3 regions of the Novosphingobium sp. BL-52-GroH genome follow, and region 2 is predicted to be linked to each of the others. Evidence: riboswitches for the same ligand, from Rfam matches in the RefSeq annotation. Region 2 holds a riboswitch; each other region holds the start of a gene.

Region 1 (3,561 bases), 620 kb from region 2:
CGGCGCGGCGCAGCTTGTCGAGGTTGCGGCCGATCTTCATCACCACCAGCGCGTCGGTGTCGCGGATGCGGCGGGCGAGATCCTCTTCAGGCAGCGTCGCCATGAGCACTGTCAGCACGTCGTCGCCCCAGGTCATCGGCGCGCCACTGGCCGTCCACGCGCCGGACATGCCGGTGATGCCCGGCACCACCCGTAACGGCACCGAGCCCGCCAGCCGCGTGTAAAGGTGCATGAACGAGCCGTAGAAGAACGGATCGCCCTCGCACAGCACCACGACGTCCTCGCCGCCGCCCGCCAGCCCGCCCAAGTGCGCGGTGCAAGCGGCATAGAACTCCGAGAGGCAGGCGTTGTAGCGCGGGTCGGCAAGCGGGATTTCGGTGGTCACCGGGTATTCCATCGGGAACTCGACCACGTCGGCGCGCAACATGCCCTCTACGATACGGCGCGCCTGTCCCGGCCGGCCGGACTTGCGAAAATAGGCGACGTGCCGGGCCTCGCGCACCAGCCGGTCCGCGCGCACGCTCAGCAGGTCCTGCGCGCCAGGGCCCAGGCCCACCCCGTGGATGGTGCCGACAGTCATTCCGAGCGGCTCGCGATGGCATTGATTGCGGCGACCGTGATCGCGCTGCCGCCCATCCGCCCTTCGACGATACAGCAGGGCACCGGCGGCGCCGCCCACAGCGCCGCCTTCGATTCCATCGCGCCGACGAAGCCGACCGGACAGCCGATGATCGCGGCGGGGCGCGGGCAATCCGGGTCCTCCAGCATGTTCAGAAGGTGGAACAGGGCCGTCGGTGCGTTGCCGATACCTACGACCGCCCCTTTGAGGTGCGGGCGCCACAGCTCCAGCGCCGCGGCCGAGCGGGTGTTCGACAGCGTCCGGGCCAGCCCCGGCACGGCGGCGTCCCTCAGCGTGCAGATCACCGCATTGCCGGCCGGCAGCCGCGCGCGGGTGATCCCTTCGGACACCATGTGGGCATCGCACAGGACGGGTGCCCCGCGCGCGAGGGCATTGATGGCGGCCTGTGCGAAGCCGGGCGAGAAGCGGATCGACCCGGCGAGGTCGACGAGGCCGGCAGCATGGATCATGCGGACCGCGATCCGCTCCTCGAGGGTGGAAAATCGGGCCAGGTCGGCTTCGGCGCGGATGGTCGCAAAGGACTGGCGGTAGATCGCGGCACCGTCGGTTTCATAGGCATGTGGCATCATTCGGCTCCGAAACGGGCGAGCAGGTCTTCCGGGTCGAGCCCGGATTCGACGGGGGGATCACCAGCGCGGGCGTCGCGTCCGAGGTCGAAGCGACCCTCGCGTCCGGTCAGCGTGACGGCCGCCGCGCCGCCATGCGCGCACCCCTTGGCGCAGCCCGAGACGTGCAGCCGGCCGCCGACGTGCGGCGCCAGCCGCAACGCAAGGGCACGCGTGGCCACCGTCGCCTGCGGACACAGAGGCAGGCCGGGGCAGGCTTCGGCGCGCATCGCGCAGTGCGACGCATCGTCGACGAAACCCGACATCTCGACGGGCTTTCCCCCTTCGAGCAGCAGCACGCGCCACGGCGTCACCCGCATCGCCGTCGCTTGCGAGCATTCCATCAGCGCAGCCAGCGCCGCAGCGCTGGTGCTGCCGAACGGCACCCCCCGAACCGGCCCGAGGACGTGACGCCCAGGCACGAGCGCCGCTCGAGGTGGTGCCCCCCGCTCGCCCCCCGTCGCCCACGAAGGCAGGTCGGCGCGGTGACGGGCCATGCGGCCCGCCTCCATCCCGCCGGTCGCGACGAACCAGGCGGCAAGCGCCACCAGCGCATCGGCGGCTTCGTCGGGCGGGACGGCGATACCCGTCGCCCGGCCCTGGGCGCGCAGGAGGAGGCCGCCGCTTGCGGCGCGTTCGATCCGGAAATCGGCCGGAACGTCGGCCAGCACCGGCGCGACGCCCGCATCTATCGCGAAACCCGCCTTGGCCGGAAGATCGGGGAGCAGGTGCAGCCGCGCCGCCAGGTCCGTTGCCACCTGCCAGGTCGCGTCGCCTTCGATCCAGTCGGGTGCGACGAGCACGTTGCGCCGCTGCTCGATGGTCGGCTCCGGGTCGACCAGGTCGAGCGCGCAGAGCCCTTCCAGCAAGGCCGCCCAGCCCGTTTCCGCAACGCCGCGGACCTGAAGATTGGCGCGGCTGGTCACGTCGATCATGCCATTGCCGAACCGGTCGGCCAATGTGCACAGCCCCGCGACCTGCCCGCGCGACAGCCGGGCAAGGCGCGGGCGGATGCGCACGATCAGCCCGTCGCCGGCCGCCATCGGGCGCCACGCGGTCGGGCACCAGCCGCGCACGGCAAATCCCTCCGATCCTGATGTACCGCCAGTCGGCCCGGTCGGCGACGCGCGCATATACGATCCCACTCACGCACGGCGACGATGACCGGGGCTTGCCGACGAATGTCGGTCCGTGCGCAACGACGGGCGGGCGTGAATCACGCCCGTCCCTGCACACCGATGCAGCCCCAGCCGCACGGGTTCGTCGCTCACGCGGAGTACCGAGCCTTGGCCTATCCCTGGACCAGGGCAAGAGCGACCGATGCGCCGGCAGGTCTCCTGGCTCGCGGGTCGAAGCTCGATGCGCAGCCTTCCCGGGATCGTGCGCATCGCGCAAGGTCACCCAGTGGCCGACTTCTCCGAAGGAGAAGTCCCGGCATCCCGCTCGCCGCTTACAGTTGCAGGGACAGCCTCGGATCGGGATGACAGCCGCCATCCCGCCGCGTTCCCTTTTAAGCCCCTCTCGAGGCACCCGCGCGATCGTATCGGGGCCTTTTCCGAAACGGAAGCACCCCGATCATCGCCCGCTAGCTTTCGATCGGCCCTGCTGCAAGCTCATCCGTCATCGAGCGCGGGAAACTTTTGCGGGAGAATTGACCGTCACGATACGGAACGTATATGAACCGTATACGCAACGTCTTGCCGAGGTCTTATGGGCATAGTGAAAATCGACGACGAGCTTCACGAGGAGGCCCGCAAGGCCAGCACCGTCATGTGCCGGTCCATCAATGCGCAGGCCGAGTTCTGGATGAAGATCGGGATGCTTGCCGAGGCCAATCCCACCATGTCCTTCAACGATGTCGTCAAGATGCAGTTCGAGGTGGCCAGAGTGCGCGTGGCTGGCGCGATGGCCGCCTGACATGGTCAAGACCCCCGACGAACTGGCGCTCATGCGCACCTCAGGAAAACTGCTCGCATCGGTTTTCGAGATGCTGGACGGGCAGGACCTGGCCGGCCGCTCGACGATGGAGGTCAACGACTTGGTCGAGCGGTTCATCACCGTGGACTTAGCCGCGCGCCCGGCGAGCAAGGGGCAATACGGCTTCAAGTACGTTCTGAACTGCTCGATCAACCATGTCGTCTGCCATGGCGTGCCCGATCCCGCAGAGATCATCCGCGACGGCGACATCATCAATCTCGACATAACCCTGGAGAAGAACGGCTTCATCGCCGATTCCAGCAAGACCTATCTCGTGGGCAATGCCCCGCCGGCGGCGCGGCGGCTGGTGCAGGTGGCCCGGGAGGCGATGTGGAAGGG
Region 2 (3,561 bases):
GACGAGCGCATAGTTGCCGTAGTTGCGGCGTCCGAAGCCCGAGAGCGTCGACCAGGTATCGCCCAGCCAGTTCACCGATACGCTGGCACCGAACGGACGGTCTTCCGGTGCATAGGCGACCGTGCCCTTGGCGTACTGTTCGGGGTTGCGGTCGCGCTGGAGCGAGGCGCCCTGGTTGCGCACGCGGGCATAAGTGTAGCTGGCATTGATGGTCCAGCCACCGGCAAGGCGCGCGTTCAGTTCGACTTCCGCGCCTTGCGAGCGGACCTTGTCATCGACGTTGATGTACGTGCCGTCGGGGAAGGCCGGATCGTCGTATGTCGTGTCGATGAGGTTGGTGATTCGACGGTTGAAGTAGGTCGCCTTCCAGCGCAGCTCGGCCAGGCCGGCAGGGATCAGGCCGCCGACCGAGGCGTTGAGGTTGAGGCTCTCCTCCGGTGCAAGGTTGGGATTGCCGACTTCGCAGCACGGGTCATTGCCGTAGAGTTGCGAGGCGTCGGGCAGGATGAACGAGGTGCCCCCATTGGCCTCGATGTAGAGCGCGTCGGAGAAGTCGTAGCGGCCGGAGACGTTCCAGATCGTCTTCCTGGCGCCTTCGGTCCTGTTGTAGCGCAGGCCTGCCGCGATGCGGCCCTTGCTTGACAGCTCGTCGTCGGTGCGAACCTGGAGAATGCCCGCGTGGACCTTCTCGTTGGTCGGTCCGATCAGCAGCACGTCGTCGCGGCCGTTGAAGCTCTGGAAATCGTAGCCGACAAGGTATTCCAGGCCCCGGTGCAGGTGCAGCTTGGCGACGGCGCTGCCGCCCCAGTCGCGATAGCCCCAGAAGGTGCCGGGAGGGAAATCGACGATCGGGGTGCCGAGGGGCAGCGAATTGCGGATGCGCACGTAGGCGGTCTTCCATTCGTGGAAGTAGCCCTTGAGGAAGAACTGGAAGCCGTCGTCCGCGGTGTAGTCGACGCGAACACTGGCAATCTCCTCGTTACGGTCGTTGCGGCTTTCCTTGATGCGGGTGGCGGACAGGTTGTCGAGCTTCGCTTCGGTGTGCTGGTATTGCGCGTTCAACGCGAGGTCGGGGGCGAGGTCGTACTGGTACTTGAGCCCGGCGGACCACAGGTCATAGCCCAGCTTGCGGTCGGTCAGGCTCGGCTGGTACGCGCTGTAGGGCATGTAGCCGTCCGACTGGTTGCGCGAGGCGTAGGCGACGAACCTGTGGCCGCCCATGCCGCCGCGGACATAGCCGTCGACGCTGGTGCCCGCGCGGCTGTCGACGCTGCCATTGACCTGGCCGTTGAAGTCGTCGGTGAAGCCGCGGGTGACGACGTTGATGATCCCGGCGGAGGCCTGGGTGCCGTAGAACAGGCTCTCGCCGCCCTTGAGCACCTCGATCCGCTCGATCATGCTGGCGGGCAGGGTGTCGTTGGGCGACGTGCCGCCGTAGAGGCGGTTGTTGAGGCGGATGCCGTCCAGCGTGAACAGCACGTCCTGCGTGCGCGATCCCTGCAGCGAGACGTCGACATAGGTGAATGGCCCCCCGCGCGAGCGGATGTAGAGCCCCGGTACCGCTTCCAGCGCGCGGGCGAGGTCCACCGCGCCGCTGTCCTTGACGCGCTTCTCGTCGAGCGTGGCGATGTCGCTGCCGTAGCGCGAGAGTTCCTCCGGCAAGGTCTCCTCGAGACTGCGGCCGGTGACGACGATCGCGTCGGCATCCTCGTCCGCAAGGGCGGGCGTGACGCAGGCGAGCGCGATCGATGCGGCAAGCGCGCCGCGCGAGATGGTGGCATTGAACATGAACATTCCCCTGAGCGCCTGGCGACATCAGGCAGGGGCGTGCCGCCCGGGAACGACGATCGCTCCGAACGGCCGGCGCGCACACCGGCCGGGCGCCCCTCGTCGTGGCGACCGGCATGCGCTGCCGTGCGGCCCCCGCCGCTCGTTCGTCGCTCAGACGGAAAATCACCGTGCCACGGCCACCCCCTGGGCCAAGGCATGAGCGACCAGACGCCGGCAGGTCTCCTGGCTCGCGGGTCATGGCTTGATGCACGGCCTTCCCAGGCCTCGCATGTCGCAGCGTCCGGCCCAGTGGCTGGCGGCCCGGGTCTTCCCGTCCGCACATGTACATCGCGCTCGCCGCTTACAGTTGCAGGGACAGCCTCGGATTCGAAAGGTCCGCTTGCGCGGATATCCCTCACCGTGTTCCCGTTTTAAGCCTCTTTCGAGGCACCGGCGCGATCATTTCGCCCGGGCTCGCTCGTGTAGCCTGCCCGGACGGAGCGGCGGATATCGACAGTTGCGACAGTTCGCAAGAGGGTCAATCGAGCCCTAGCGACTGCAACCGCCACCTGCCGTTGAAGGACAGCACCGTCCGCGAGAGCGGCGCCACGTCGATGGCGAGAGTGGCGGGAAGGGGAATGTCCAGCGCGTGGGCCAGCGCGGCGCGGATCGGCATCGCATGGGTGATCGCGCAGGACGTTGCCGGCGCCGCGGCTATGGCGTTGAGCCAGCGGCCGATGCGCGCCTGCACTTGCGCCATGGTCTCGCCGTCGGGCGTGCCCTGCACGGGATCGGCAAGCCAGGCAGGCAGAGCGGCCGTGTCTGCTGACGCGATCGCGTCGAAAGACCTGCCGGACCATGTCCCGTGGTCGATGTCTGCCAGCGCGGGATCGATCCGGGCGGCAAGGCCCATGGTGGCGGCAGTTTCCGCAGCTGCGCGGGAGGGCGCGTGCAGCACATCGCCTGCGAATCGCACCGGCAGGACGCACGCCGCCGCGGCGCGTCGGCCAGGCTCGTCGAGCGCGTCGTCGGGGCCGGGAAAACCGCCGCTGCGGCTTAGCGGTGTCGTGGCCGCGCAGAGCAGCAGCAGGGTCGTCGCCAGGGAAACCTCCAAAAGCGTTGCCAACTCGGCATTGACCGGATGGCCGATCGGGCCCTAAGTGGCCGGGACTTTCAGGATGGGGAAGCCGGTGAAAATCCGGCGCGGTCGCGCCACTGTAATCGACGTTCGCCGTCGAGAGCCAGACCTTCACCCTGGAATTTGTATCCCCGGGACGCGAAATCCCCTGAAGGAGCGTGACATGTCCAAGTCTGCAGCCCTGTTCGACGACAGTTTCATTCCCGTACAGGGTGGCACCGCCATCCCGGTCGAGGACATCGCCCCCTGGGCCGTGCTCGGCACGTTGCTGGCGCTCATCTTCCTCTACTTCGTCAGCACCGAGCAGGGCGCCTTCGCGCTGTTCCAGGGCATGTACGTGCACGAGTTCGTCCACGACGGACGCCATCTTCTCGGCTTCCCCTGCCACTGATCCGGCGATGACCAGGGACCTGTTGTGGCGCGGAATGCTGGCCGGCATTCTCGCGGCCCTGCTCGCCACGCTCTTCGCGCGCGCCTTCGCCGAACCGCAGATCGACCTTGCCATCGGTGTCGAGCAATCGCACGCGGCACATCATATGAGCGGGCCAGCGCCCGCTGCCGAGCCGGAGGAGGAACTCGTCAGCCGCTCGACGCAGAAGGGCGCCGGGCTGTTGACCGCCATGGCGCTCTACGGTGCGGCGGTAGGCGGCATC
Region 3 (3,561 bases), on a different replicon from region 2:
GCATCTGCGACCGGTGCATCCTGGCCGCAGCCGGCGAGCGCCAGCGCCGCCAGCGCCGCGAGCCCCCGTCGTGGCGGGCCAGACCCGGGACGGCGAAGCCCCGAGGCGACAGCCTGCGACCGATCACGGCGGCCGGCGGGCCCGGCCGCGAGGTCAGCCGGCCCCTGCCCACGGGTCCGGGGCGAACCCGGGACGACGGGGGCTTCCGGCGCGGCTTCTCCCCCCGGGGGAGGAACCGCGCCGGCCGGGACCGACCCGTGGCTCACATCTTCACGCGCACGCCGGCATAGGCCGAGCGGCCGGCCGTGCCGTATGTCCGCACCACTTCGTAGTGCTCGTCGAACAGGTTCTCGACCCGGCCGTAGACTTCGACGTTGGGCGTCACCGCGAAGGCGCCGCGCAGGCCGACGACGACGTTCCCGCCCACGTACTGCGTGTTCGTCGCATTGTCGTAGCGCCCGCCGCCGACGCGCAAGTCCGCGCCGAGCTTGAGGCCCACTTCCCACGCCTTGTCGAGGCTGGCGTAGAAGTTGGTACGCGGCCGGCGGGCGAGGCGCGCGCCGGTCAGTTCGTTGGTGGCGTCGAGGTAGGTCGCGGCGAGGTTCAGGTCGAAGCCTTCCCAGTTCGCCACCTGCATGCCCAGTTCCACGCCCTTCGCCCGCGCCCGCCCGACGTTGTAGTAGTAGCCCAGGAAGAAGCCGCTCTCGGGATCGTAGGTCGACGTATAGTCGATCAGGTTCTTCGTCTTGCGATCGAAGTAGGTCAGCGTGAAGCGCCCGGTTCCGGCCGCGAAGGGCTGTTCGATGCCCGCGTCCCAGCTCTTCGAGGTTTCGGACTTCAACGCGTAGTAGGTGCCGGTCTGGTAGAGCTGGTAGAGCGAGGGCGCCTTGAAGCCCTCGCCGTAGCTGGCGCGCAGTACGGGCGCGTCGATGCCCTCGCCGATCACCCAGGCGCCGTTGGCGGCCAGCGTGGTCTTGTGGCCGAAGTCCTCGTGGTCGTCGTAGCGCACGCCGCCGTTCAGCGTCAGCCCGGTCAGCGGGCGCAGCGTCAGGTTGCCGTAGTAGCTGTCGAGCGAGGTCGAATCCCTGGAACCGTAGTTGTCGTCGAACTTCTGCTTCTCGGTCTCGGCGCCAAGCTGGACGCTGGCCATCTCGACGGGGGCGAAGCTCACCTGGCCTTCGAAGCGCTCGGTGCGGCCGTTGGTGATGTAGGGGCCGTACTCGGCGTCGTCCGACACGCGGCGGGTGTCGTTGATGCCATAGCCCACGCGCGCCGACAGCCGGTCGTCGAGGCCGGTGTAGCGCACGTTGGCATAGCCCAGCGTATCGCGCTTGCGGCCCAGGTTGAGCGCATCGGCGCCGGTGTTGTCGTAGTCGTAGTCCGCCTTGGTGTAGAAGCCGCCGGCATCGACCGACAGGCCCTCGGCCAATTCGACCTCGGCGCGCGCGTTGGCGCTCTTGCTCTCGAAGCCGTCCTTCTCGGTGGCGCCGCGCCGCTCGTCGAAGGCGGAGAAGCCGTCGCCCTTGAGCCAGTTGCCGCCCAGCGTCAGCCCGACCGGACCGATCAGGCCGGCGGCCGAGACGCTCGCCTGCTTGCGGTCGCGCCAGCCGTATTCGGCCTGGGCGCGCGCGGTCCACTGCTCGGTCGGGCGCTCGGTGATGAAGTTGATGACGCCGCCGATCGCGCGGCTGCCCCACAGGACGCCCGAGGACCCGCGCACCTCCTCGACGCGGTCGAACTGGCCGATGGTCAGCGCGCCGAAGTCGAAGCCGCCGCCGACGTCGCCCGGATCGTTGATGCGCACGCCGTCGATCAGCACGAGGCTCTGCGCGTTCTCGGCGCCGCGCACGAACACGCTGGAAGGCTGGCCGAAGCCACCCGCCTGCACCACCGAGATGCCGGGGATGCGCGCCAGCACGTCGGTCGCGGTGGTCGCCTGGGTGCGTTCGATCTCGTCGCGGGTGACCACGGTGATCGACTGGCCGACCTGGGTGATGGGGGTGGGCGTGCGGTTGGCGGTGACGACGAGGGGCTCGATCCGCGTCGCGGTCGGCATCACGCCTTCATCGGCATAAGGCGCGTCCTGCGCCATCGCAGGAGTGCTCGCAGCCAGCGCGGTGCCGATCAGAAACAGGTACTTCATTCTATGTCCTCCGAACCTTGAACGTTTTCGCCGTTCATGGCGGAGGCACCTGCGCCCTTCCTCATGGCGCGTGGGCTCGCTGCACCCGGAACACCCCGTCCGGCTGCGGAACGACCGTCTGGGCAGGTCTCCTGGCTCCCGGATCATCGCCCGTCCCCGCCTTCCCAGCCCCATCCCTCGCAAGGAAATCCGGCCAGTGGCGCGCGTGGAGACGGACTCTCCGGTCACAGTTGCGGGGACAGCGCCGGATTCGCGGCCGGCTTCCCTCTTAGGCCCGGCTTTGCGGGCACCCATGACGTGACGCGCCGATAGGGCGAGGGTGCGCGGTTTGCAAGCTTGCGCATCCGCCATCCCGGCGCGGCCCGGGACGATGGGGCCAAATCTTAACCGCTTAAGCCTATACGCCCACCCTGTACCGCAACGGGACGACGCCGAATGGCAGGATGCGCCACTCGCAATAGACGGTAAGGCCGGGGGTGCAGACATGCGCCTCCCTTTGGATCAGGATTCGAGTGCCCCCATCCCTCCCCCTTTCCGGACCCGAAGCCGCTACGACGGCGGACGCCGGATTCCGGGCCGGATTGCGGGGTGCATTCCGGGAAACCGAGACCTTCGAGCGCCCGCGCGACTTTTCGGGGCGCTTTGCCCGCCGCGTGCGCGGGGTCGGGCGGCACCATCCGGTCAAGCTGCGCCGCCGCTGGACGCTCGGCGTCACCGCGCTCGCCGCGGTCGCCTTGCCTGCCTTCGCCGAGCCGTCCGGGTGGGAGCGCTTCGCCATCGCCGACGCCGTCTCGCCCGAGACCGCGGTTTCGCCGATGCCCTTCGAGCAGGCCGGCGCCAGCTTCCCGGGCTCGGCCTTCTACTACCTCGACACTGCGCCGGCGCCGCTGCGCGTGGGCGAAGGCATCCGCTCGGACGCCGACGATGCCGTGTCCGGCCCCACCCTGGGCACCGGGCCGACCGCGCGCGCGCTCAGGATCGACAACTCCGGCGTCGACCGCAGCCGCGCACTGCAGTGCCTCACCGCCGCGATCTATTACGAGGCCGCGAGCGAGCCCGACGCCGGGCAGCGCGCGGTGGCGCAGGTCGTGCTCAACCGCGTGGCGCACCCGGCCTATCCCAAGACCGTGTGCGGCGTCGTCTACGAAGGGTCGGAACGGTCGACCGGCTGCCAGTTCTCGTTCACCTGCGACGGGGCGCTGGCCCGCCACCCCCAGCGCCTGTTCTGGGACCGCGCCGAGACCGTCGCGCGCGATGCGCTCGCCGGCTACGTCTATGCGCCGGTCGGCCTCGCCACGCATTATCACACGGTCCAGGTCAGCCCCTACTGGGCGCCGAGCCTGCAGTACCTGGGCACGATCGGCGCCCATCGCTTCTACTCGTTCCGCGGCACCGCCGGGAACCCCGCGACCTTCCAC

The links. A riboswitch is a leader RNA that binds a small molecule or an ion and turns the genes downstream of it on or off. The one in region 2 is predicted to bind cobalamin.
Region 1: another riboswitch for cobalamin. It lies ahead of ACFFDA_RS01795 (cobalamin biosynthesis protein CobG); the one in region 2 lies ahead of ACFFDA_RS04415 (TonB-dependent receptor plug domain-containing protein).
Region 3: another riboswitch for cobalamin. It lies ahead of ACFFDA_RS18430 (TonB-dependent receptor plug domain-containing protein); the one in region 2 lies ahead of ACFFDA_RS04415 (TonB-dependent receptor plug domain-containing protein).

Annotation. Positions count from the first base shown of each region.
Region 1 covers NZ_CP171149.1:402,643-406,203, forward strand. Annotated here, with positions in the region: gene cobI (precorrin-2 C(20)-methyltransferase) at 1-580, opposite strand, end outside; gene ACFFDA_RS01790 (precorrin-8X methylmutase) at 577-1,206, opposite strand; gene ACFFDA_RS01795 (cobalamin biosynthesis protein CobG) at 1,206-2,288, opposite strand; cobalamin riboswitch at 2,555-2,794, opposite strand; gene ACFFDA_RS01800 (ParD-like family protein) at 2,956-3,162, shown strand; gene map (type I methionyl aminopeptidase) at 3,164-3,561, shown strand, end outside.
Region 2 covers NZ_CP171149.1:1,026,036-1,029,596, forward strand. Annotated here, with positions in the region: gene ACFFDA_RS04415 (TonB-dependent receptor plug domain-containing protein) at 1-1,788, opposite strand, end outside; cobalamin riboswitch at 1,986-2,240, opposite strand; gene ACFFDA_RS04420 (histidine phosphatase family protein) at 2,309-2,896, opposite strand; cobalamin riboswitch at 2,895-3,040, shown strand; gene ACFFDA_RS04425 (CbtB-domain containing protein) at 3,072-3,299, shown strand; gene ACFFDA_RS04430 (CbtA family protein) at 3,307-3,561, shown strand, end outside.
Region 3 covers NZ_CP171152.1:1,232,938-1,236,498, forward strand. Annotated here, with positions in the region: gene ACFFDA_RS18425 (ABC transporter substrate-binding protein) at 1-266, opposite strand, end outside; gene ACFFDA_RS18430 (TonB-dependent receptor plug domain-containing protein) at 263-2,143, opposite strand; cobalamin riboswitch at 2,247-2,452, opposite strand; gene ACFFDA_RS18435 (cell wall hydrolase) at 2,725-3,561, shown strand, end outside.